Regions from separate parts of the Massilia sp. 05N420 genome, predicted to be linked through region 1. Evidence: predicted binding sites of a transcription regulator. Region 1 holds the regulator's gene; the other holds the start of a gene.
What was found. Region 1 encodes sigma-54, which starts transcription at its own class of promoters, with help from an activator protein. Its sites were predicted from a motif close to TGGCANGNAANCTGCTTT; they were not measured.
Positions count from the first base shown of each region.

Region 2: a site for sigma-54 is predicted at 2,834-2,851, ahead of glnA (type I glutamate--ammonia ligase). Genes of this name have one in related genera too.

Region 1 is NZ_JBFTMX010000015.1:219,987-224,968, forward strand. Features, by position in the region: gene AC1DIX_RS12225 (GntP family permease) at 1-442, opposite strand, end outside; gene AC1DIX_RS12230 (enoyl-CoA hydratase/isomerase family protein) at 589-1,674, opposite strand; gene hpf (ribosome hibernation-promoting factor, HPF/YfiA family) at 1,779-2,138, opposite strand; gene AC1DIX_RS12240 (RNA polymerase factor sigma-54) at 2,241-3,737, opposite strand; gene lptB (LPS export ABC transporter ATP-binding protein) at 3,740-4,516, opposite strand; gene lptA (lipopolysaccharide transport periplasmic protein LptA) at 4,516-4,982, opposite strand, start outside.
Region 2 is NZ_JBFTMX010000022.1:16,688-21,669, forward strand. Features, by position in the region: gene AC1DIX_RS15920 (TAXI family TRAP transporter solute-binding subunit) at 1-1,043, shown strand, start outside; gene AC1DIX_RS15925 (NHL repeat-containing protein) at 1,030-2,073, opposite strand; gene AC1DIX_RS15930 (rhodanese-like domain-containing protein) at 2,167-2,625, opposite strand; gene glnA (type I glutamate--ammonia ligase) at 2,921-4,336, shown strand; gene AC1DIX_RS15940 (DUF4124 domain-containing protein) at 4,470-4,982, shown strand, end outside.

The DNA.
Region 1 (4,982 bases):
CCAGTGCGATCGCGCCCGGCATCAGGCGCTTCGGAATATTGCTCTGACGGTAGAGCTCAGCCGCAAACGGATACACGGCGAACACCACCACGAACAGCGACACGCCGCCATAGGTCAGCAGCGCGCACACGGCGACGATCACGGCGTTCGCGCGCGAGCGGCCGATGTAGCGGATCGCCGCCTGCACGATGGATTTCGAGAAACCGGACATCTCGATGACCTTGCCGAACACGGCGCCCAGCATGAAGACCGGGAAGTAGAGCTTGACGAAGCCGACCATCTTTTCCATGAAGATGCCGGAAAAGACCGGCGCCACGGCGGACGGGTCGGTGAACAGGACCGCGCCGAGGGCGGCGATCGGTGCGAACAGGATGACGCTATAACCGCGGTAGGCGGCCACCATCAGGAAGGCCAGCGCGGCCAGGACGATCAGAAACGACAAATTGGACTCCTCTATTGTTGTGCTTGGCTATGCCATTATTTCATTGCCTGATGAAATCATCGCATAAATTCGTGCTTATGCTGCAACGCATTATCGGTAGGCGAAAAAAAACCCGGCGGATGCCGGGGCGGCGGAGCGGGCGCCGCTTATGCCAGGTGGCGCAACGGATGCGCATGCGCCGGCCACACCGGCTCGAAGAAGCGCGCCACCATCTCCGGCGTGACGGCATCCAGCGCGGGCGGGTTCCACTTCGGCGCATTGTCCTTGTCGATCACCAGCGCGCGCACGCCTTCCAGCACTTCGCCGTGTTCGAAGTTGCGGCGCACCAGCGAGCGCTCCATGCGCAGGCAGGCAGCCACGTCCATCGTGGCGCCGCGCACCAGCATCTCGCGCGTCACGCACATCATCAGCGGCGAGCGCTGGCGCATCGCGGCCAGGGCCTTCTGCGCGAATGGGGTGTCATCGCCCTCCAGCGAGACCATCACGGCCTGTACCGAGTCGGCGCCAAAGTGCCTGTCGACCAGCGCGCGTTGCGCTTCGAGTTCGCTGGCGCCGGCCTGCTGCGCGAACGGCGCGGCGAAGGCGCGGATCGCATCGGCCAGCTGCTTGCCCGGCGTCGCAGCGATCAGCGCATGCAGTGCCGGCAGTTCGGCGCCCGGCACGAACACGTCGGCCAGGCCGACGTAGAGCGCATCGGCGGCGCCGATGGTCAGCCCCGTCAGTCCCAGATGCATGCCGAGCGCGCCCGGCGCATGCGACAGGAAGTGGCTGCCGCCGACGTCCGGGAACAGGCCGATGTTCACCTCGGGCATGGCCATCTTCGTGCGTTCGGTCACGATGCGCAGGCCGGTCTCGGGCCCGCCCTGGGCGATACCCATGCCGCCGCCCATGACCACGCCGTCCATCAACGAGATATAGGGTTTCGGATAGAAGTGGATCAGGTGGTTCAGCGCGTATTCTTCGGTAAAGAAGTCTTCCAGCAGCGCACTGCCTCCAGTGGGCGTGGCGCGCCCGGCCTGGTGGAAGAAGCGGATGTCGCCGCCTGCGCACAGGGCTTTCTCGCTGCTGCTCTTGATAACGACGGCGTCGACGTTCGAATCGTCGCGCCAGGCCAGCAGGGTCTCCGTCAGTGCGCGCACCATCTCCAGCGACAGCGAGTTCAGGGCCTTGGGACGGTCGAGGGTAATGATGCCGGTGCCGCTGGCAACGCGGGTCTGCACGTATTCGCTCATGTTCTTTTATTTATTGAAATGGAAAACGGCATTGTAGCGCGGCCCGGAAAACGAAAAGGGCGCCAGATGCGCCCTTCCTTGCTTGTGCTGCGCCAGCGGAAGGATCACGCTGTAGCGGCAGCTTCTCCTCCATCGTTGGGTATGCGCTTGAGCGGTGTACTACTGTGATCCTGCAGCATCTGCTTGTACTTCTGCACCTGCCGGTCGAGCCGGTCCATCAGCATGTCGATCGCGGCGTACAAGTCGTGCGCGGCGCTGGCGACGTGAACGATCTTGCCGGCGAGGCGCAAGTTGATCTCGGCCTTCTGGCGTTTTTCTTTCTCGGTGAGATTGTCAATGCAGAGGATGACGTGGGAGTCGATCACTTGATCGAAATGGCGGGTGATGCGTTCGAGCTTGTTCTGTACGTATTCACGGATTGCCGGGGTTACATCGAGATGATGTCCGCTGATAGTGAGATTCATACACACTCCTTTGATGATGCGCTGCCTGTCGTACGCGCATACCACGCACCAGGGCAGCGTTGTTGCAAGAAGCTTGCTGCAAGAGCTTGCTGAAAGAGCTTGCTACAGAGATTTACGGAGGCTGACGGGAGGGATCTTCAGCGCCTCGCGGTATTTCGCTACCGTGCGGCGTGCGATAACCATTCCCTGTTCCCCTAGCATCTCCGCGATCTTGCTGTCGGATAAAGGGTTTTTGGGGTCTTCTGCTCCTGTGAGTTGTACGATGAGAGCCCGGATCGCGGTCGAGGAGGCTTCTCCTCCTGCCTCGGTCGCGACGTGACTCCCGAAAAAGTACTTCAACTCGAACATGCCGTGCGGCGTCAGCATGTATTTCTGAGTTGTGACACGAGAAATTGTGCTCTCGTGTAGACCTAGTGTATCAGCTATCTCACGTAAAACAAGGGGCCGCATGGCAACGGCGCCATGGGAGAAAAAGTTCCGCTGGCGCTCCACGATTGCTTGAGCTACCCGAAGGATAGTATCGAAGCGCTGGCGCATGTTTTTGATGAGCCATTTTGCTTCCTGCAACTGCGCCGCCAGCTGGGATTCCGATTTTCCCTGCTTCATCAAGGTGGCATACAGGCTGTTCACGCGCAGGCGCGGCATCACCTCGGGATTCAGCTGCACGCTCCAGCCGTCCTTCGCGCGGCGCACGATCACGTCCGGCACCACGAAGTCGGAAACGTCGGAAGCGAAGGCCGCGCCCGGATGCGGATTGCAATGGCGGATCACGGCCTGGGCTTCGCGCAGGTCTTCGTCGTCGCAGTCGAGGGCTTTCTTGAGCTTGTTGAATTCGCGCTGCGCGAACCAGGTCAGGTAGCGTTCGACGATGGTCAGCGCCATGCGCCGCGTGACCAGCGGCACGCCCGGCATGCGGCGGATCTGCAGCGCCAGGCATTCGGCGGCGCTGCGCGCGCCCACGCCGGGCGGGTCCATGCTTTGCACCAGCGCCAGTGCGGTGCGCAGCTCCTCGAATTCCACTTCGAGTTCGGCCGGCAGGCGCGCATGCAGCTCGTCCAGGGTTTCTTCGAGGTAGCCGTTGTCGTCGAGGGTGTCGACGACGATCTCGACCAGCGCGCAATCGCGCGGCGACATGCAGGTCAGGCGTACCTGCTCCATCAAGTGTTCGCGCAGCGAGACCGGGCTGGCTTCCAGCTGCGGGCGGCCATCCTCTTCCTCGCCGCCGCTGCCGCTGCCGGAACGGCCAGACTCGCCCCAGTCCATGTCGTGCTCGGCGCCGCCGGCATCGCCGTTGTCGCTGTCGCCGCCTTCGGCTTCGGCGCCACCGCCGCCATTGCCCTCCTCGCCCTGGCTGGACGAGGGCGGCGAGTCGGGCGTGGTCGAGGTCGACGCGCCGTTGTTGATCGCGCCGTCGGCCAGCAGGCGCACCGAGTGGTCGAGCGGATCGTCGAGGCGTTCGAGCAGCGGGTTGTCGCTGAGGACCTGTTCAATCTCCTGGTGCAGCTCGAGAGTGGACAGCTGCAGCAGCCGGATCGACTGCTGGAGTTGCGGTGTCAGCGCAAGGTGCTGTGAGGTCTTGAGTTGCAGCGTCTGTTTCATGACTACATCCGGAAATGTTCACCCAGGTAGACGCGGCGGACGGATTCATTCGCGATGATGTCGTCCGGGCGTCCCGACGCCAGCACCGCGCCCTGGTTGATGATGTAGGCACGGTCGCAGATGCCGAGCGTCTCGCGCACGTTGTGGTCGGTGATCAGGACGCCGATGCCGCGCTCCTTCAGGAAGCGCACGATGCGCTGGATCTCGATCACCGCGATCGGATCGACGCCGGCAAACGGCTCGTCCAGCAGCACGAAGCGCGGGTTGGTGGCGAGGGCGCGCGCAATCTCCACGCGGCGCCGTTCGCCGCCCGACAGCGACAGCGCCGGGTTCTCGCGCAGCTTCTCGATCTGCAGCTCGGCCAGCAGCTCGTTGAGGCGCTCCTCGATGCGGTTCTTGCCCAGCGGCTTGCCGTCCTCGCGCTGCAGTTCCAGCACGGCGCGGATGTTCTCCTCCACCGTCAGCTTGCGGAACACCGAGGCTTCCTGCGGCAGGTAGGACAGGCCCAGCATGGCGCGCCGGTGGATCGGCAGGCTGGTGATGTCGGTGCCGTTGATGACGATGGCGCCGGCGTCGGCCGGCACCAGGCCCACGATCATGTAGAACGAGGTCGTCTTGCCGGCGCCGTTCGGGCCGAGCAGGCCGACCACCTCGCCGCAGGCGACCTGCAGCGAAACGTCGCGCACCACCAGGCGCTTGCCGTAGCTTTTCTGCAGCCCCTTGGCCACCAGGGTGCTGCCGCCGCTCGCGATGGCGGCGGCGTCTGCGTGTACATCCATCATTGCTTTCCTGCTTCCGGTTGCCCGGCCGACGCAGTGCGGCGCGGATAAAAAGTAAAACTGGCGCGGGCCTTGCCGGGCCTGTCGACGCCGCTCGGGTCGTTCAGGTTCAGCAGGACTTCCTTGCGCGCATCGTAGGCGATGAATTCGCCGCCCATTTCACGCATCACGTTGCGGCCTTCCAGCTGCCTGATGGCGGCGTTCGAACTGAACTTGACGACCTCGGTGCGCTCGTCGTACTCGATGCGCTCGGCCTGGCCTTCGTCCCACTGCTCGGGGCCGCTGTCGCGCTTCTGGCGGAACGACGCCGGCTTGCCGGGCGCCGCGACCAGGACGATGGTCTTGTAACCGTCCGGCGCTTCCTTGATCTCGGCACGCTCGGCCTTCAGCAGCATGGTGCCGCGGGTGGCGGTCACGCCGCCGGTCAGGACCACGGTTTGCGTGACCTGGTCCAGGGTCCCGTTGC
Region 2 (4,982 bases), on a different contig from region 1:
CGACCAGCGAAGCCCAGGCCGAGCGGCGCAACCTGATGTCGCTGGGCAGCCTGTTCACCGAACCGGTGTGGCTGTTCCTGCGCGAAGGTAAGAAGAGTCGTAAAGCCGACATCCACAGCCTCACGCAACTGAAGGGCCTGCGCATCAACCTGGGCCCGGAAGGCACCGGCGTGCCGCGGCTGTTCCGCCAGGTGCTGGCGGTGAACGGCGTCGAGCCGGGCCAGCTGACCATCTCGTCGCTGGAGAATACCCCGGCCACCGTCGAGCTGCTGGCGGGACGCATCGACGGCCTCGTGTTCAGCTCCGCGCCCGAGGCGCCGCTGATCCAGATGCTGCTCCAGACCCCGGGCATCAGGCTGTTCGACTTCCGCCAGGCCGAAGCCTATACGCGCCGCCTGCCTTTCCTGACCCATGTGGTGCTGCCGCGCGGGATCGTCGATCTCGGCAAGGATATCCCGGCCCAGGACTTCCACCTGATCGCGCCCACCGCCACCCTGGTCGCGCGCGACGATTTGCATCCGGCCCTGGTCGACGAACTCGTGAAAGCCGCTACCGAGATCCACGGCGGCGCCGGCTGGTTCCAGCAGCAGGGCCAGTTCCCGTCGCCGAAGTACACCGAGATCCCGGTCTCGCGCGAGGCGGCGAAATACTACCGCGACGGCCCGCCCTTCCTGCAGCGCTACCTCTCGTTCTGGCTGGCGAATCTGTTCGACCGCCTGTGGGTCGTGGTGGTGGCGCTGGCGGCGCTGGTGATCCCGCTGTCGAAGATCGTGCCGCCGCTGTACGTGTGGCGGATCCGCTCGCGCGTCTACCGCTGGTATGGCCAGCTGCGTGCGGTCGAGCAGGCACTGGAGAGCGCCGATCCGGCGCATTGCGACGAGGTGCGCACCAACCTGCTGCGGCGCCTCGACGACATCGAGGCGCGCGTCAACCACATCTCGATCCCGCTGGCCTATGCCGATGCGCTGTACGGCTTGCGGAGCCACATCAACTTCGTGCGCCAGCGCGTGCGCGCCGGCCTGAAGAGCTCTACGGCAGGGTGATCTTCACCACCGCATTGCCGGAAATCGCATACAGCTTCCCCTTGCCGTCGCCCGTTAGTCCGCCCAGCGCGGGCAGGGCGCCCGGTCCGTTGCCGAGCTGGAGCGTCGTAGCGCCGATGGTGCCGGCCACCGTGGAAACCGTCCGGTCCGGCGCGATCCTGCGGACCAGGTCGTTGCCGGCGTCGGCCGCATACAGCATGCCGGCGGCGTCCAGCGTCAACGCGATCAGGTGGTCGAAGCGCGCCGCGCCGGCCACGCCGTCGGCAAAGCCGCGCCCGCCGGACAGGCCGGCCAGCGCCATCTTGTTGCCGGCAGTGTCGATGCGGCTGACCGTGCTGGCAAAGTCGCCCACGTAGACGGTGCCGTCCTTCGCGGCGGCCACCCCGCGCTGCTGGAAGGCATGGCTGCCCAGCACGCTGGCGATATTGTCCAGGCGCGCCACACCGTCGATCATGGTGACGGCGCCGGTGGGCGAGATCTTGCGCACCCCGATCGCATTCGCCACCACCACGTTGGCGAAGCCATCGACGGCGATGCCGCCGCCGTAGAAATAAGGGATGTCGGCGGCGTTCACCACGGTGGCGGTATCGAGGGTGGCGATGGTGCGCACCGTGCCGGCCTGGTCGATCTCGCGCACCGCCAGGCCGTCGGTGGCGTACAGCCTGCCGTCGGGCGAAGCGGCGATCGCGGTCAGGAAGGAAAAGCCCGCCACGCCGGCGGCGCCGTCGATGCTCCGGCAGCGCTGGGGCGAGCCGGCGAGGGTGCTGACGGCGCCCGCCCCACTGATCCTGCGGATGCTGCAGTTGTCGCGGTCGGCCACATACAGGTTGCCGGTAGTGTCGGCGGCGATCCCGGCCGGATGGGCGAAGCGGGCCGCGGCGCCGGTGGCGTCGACGTTGCCGGCCTCGCCGGCGCTGCCGGCCACCAGGCCCAGGGTGGTCACGCCGGCGGAAAAGGTCGGACTGCCGGCCCCGCTCGAGCCGCCGCTGCCGCCACCGCCTCCGCAGGCGGCGCACAGGGCCGTTACCATCGAAAATGCGAACGATCGTGCTATTTTTATCGGCATGACGGTCTCCGGATACATGGCTGAACGCGCCGCCTCAGGCAGGCGCGGATGGATGCCTCAGGCGCCGGTCCAGGGCAGGCCGGCCTTGCACCAGCCGCCCACGGTCTTGCGGTGGCCTTCGCCGTCGCGGTCGCCTTCGAAGCCTTCCAGGATGTCGAAGGCGTTCTCGTAGCCGAGTTCGGTTGCCACGCGCGCGGCGTGGCGCGAGCGCACGCCCGAGCGGCACAGGAAGAGCAGCACGTCGTCCTTGGCCGCGGCCTGCTGCAGCTGGGTGGCGAAGTCCGGATTCGGCGCACCGCCGGGGTACAGGGTCCACTGCACCGCACCGTGCTGGGCCTCGGGGATGGCGGGGCGGCCGATCCAGTCGCGCTCCGCATTCGTGCGGACGTCGACCAGCTTGACGCGCGGATCGGTCTTGATCAGGGTGAACGCTTCCTGCGGCGTGACGGCGCCCGCATAGGGCTGGCCGGGGGCGCGCTCCCTGGCGGCGGCCAGGATTTCGTCGGTTGTGCTCATGGTCGTTTTCCTATGATTGTCGTGCTCGCACAAATGGTGCATCCTGCATCAAGTTGGTGCATACTGCCGCACTTGCACCAAGCTGGTGCGTATGGATGAGCTCGCAGCGAGCCTGCATCAAGTTTGTGCACCGCAYCGGTAGTCGATTTTAAGGGGCAAATCGCAGGCGGTCCAAGGACAGATTGCTTATTTGCTCAGAGTCAAGTGCTGGCACAGTTTTCGCTTTAACGGAGATGTGCCTGTCGCACGCCCCGTTGGCGTCACCGACACCCCTTTTTCAATCAGGAGAATACGAATGGCAAGGACCGCCGCAGATGTAATGCAGATGCTGAAGGATAACGAAGTCAAGTTCGTCGATTTGCGTTTCGCCGATACCCGCGGCAAAGAGCAGCACGTGACCGTTCCCATCTCGCATTTTGACGAAGACAAGTTCGAATCCGGCCACGCCTTCGACGGCTCGTCGATCGCCGGCTGGAAGGGCATCGAAGCATCGGACATGCTGCTGATCCCGGACCCGAGCACCGCCAACATCGACCCGTTCATGGAAGAGACCACCGTCTTCATGCAGTGCGACGTGATCGAACCGTCGGACGGCAAGGGCTATGACCGCGACCCGCGCTCGATCGCCAGGCGCGCCGAAGCCTACCTGAAGTCCTCGGGCGTGGGCGATACCGCCTTCTTCGGCCCGGAACCGGAATTCTTCATCTTCGACTCGGTCCACTGGAAGATCGACATGTCGGGCTCGATGGTCAAGATCAGCTCGGAAGAAGCGTCCTGGTCGACCGACAAGGAATTCGAAGGCGGCAACAGCGGCCACCGTCCGACCGTCAAGGGCGGCTACTTCCCGGTCCCGCCGGTCGACAGCTTCCAGGACATGCGCTCGGAAATGTGCCTGATCCTCGAATCGCTGGGCATCCCGGTCGAAGTGCACCACCATGAAGTGGCCGGCGCCGGCCAGAACGAAATCGGCACCCGCTTCTCGACCCTGGTCGAGCGCGCCGACTGGACCCAGACCATGAAGTACGTGATCTGGAACGTCGCCCACAGCTACGGCAAGACCGCCACCTTCATGCCGAAGCCGATGAACGGCGACAACGGCTCGGGTATGCACGTGCACCAGTCGATCTGGAAGGACGGCAAGAACCTGTTCGCCGGCGACGGCTATGCCGGCCTGTCGGAAACCGCCCTGTACTACATCGGCGGCATCATCAAGCACGCCAAGGCCCTGAACGCGATCACCAACCCGGGCACCAACTCGTACAAGCGCCTGGTGCCGGGCTACGAAGCCCCGGTCAAGCTGGCCTACTCGGCCCGCAACCGTTCGGCCTCGATCCGCATCCCGCACGTGGCGAACCCGAAAGGCCGCCGCATCGAAGTGCGCTTCCCGGACCCGCTGGCCAACGTCTACCTGTGCTTCGCCGCGCTGCTGATGGCCGGCCTGGACGGCATCCAGAACAAGATCCACCCGGGCGAAGCCGCGAGCAAGGACCTGTACCACCTGCCGCCGGAAGAAGACAAGCTGATCCCGACCGTGTGCGCATCGCTGGAAGAAGCCCTGGAAGCCCTGGACAAGGACCGCGAGTTCCTGACCCGCGGCGGCGTGTTCAGCGACAGCATGATCGACGCCTACCTCGAGCTGAAGATGCAGGAAGTGCAGCGTCTGCGCATGACCCCGCACCCGGCCGAATTCGACATGTACTACTCGTCGTAATCTCTCGACAAGCTGTATCCATGCGGTAACAAAAACGCGGGGAAAGCCGGCCGGCTGCCCCGCGTTTTTCTTTGGAYGCGGTATAGTCGGTGGATTCCCAACCAGGCACATCGTGCCGACTGACCTGATGCGAATGACAAGCTCTGCCGTTTGCCTGCGCCTGGCCGGCATCTACCTGGCGCTCGCGCTGGCCGTCCCGGCCTTCGCCCAATCCGTCGTCTACCGCTGCGTCGACAAGGAAGGCCGCGTGCTGTACACCGATACCAATACCGGCAACTGCAAGGTGGTCGATTCGATCGTCTCCGGCGCCATCTCGACGCCGGCGCCGACCCGCGCCCCGGCCGCGAATCCTGCTGTGACGATGCGCCAGGGCGCCAGCCGTCCGCCGGCCGCGGCCTCCAGCCCGGCGAATTTCCCGCGCGTCGACAACGCCACCCAGCGCGCCCGCGACGACGACCGCCGCGCCATCCTCGACGAGGAATTGCGCGCCGAAGAAAAGAAACTGGCCGACCTCAAGCGCGACTTCAACAACGGCGAGCCCGAACGCCAGGGCAACGAGCGCAACTACGCCAAGTACCAGGAGCGCGTGGCCCAGATGCGCGAGGATATCGGCCGCGCCGAAAAGAACATCGAAGCGATCAAGCGC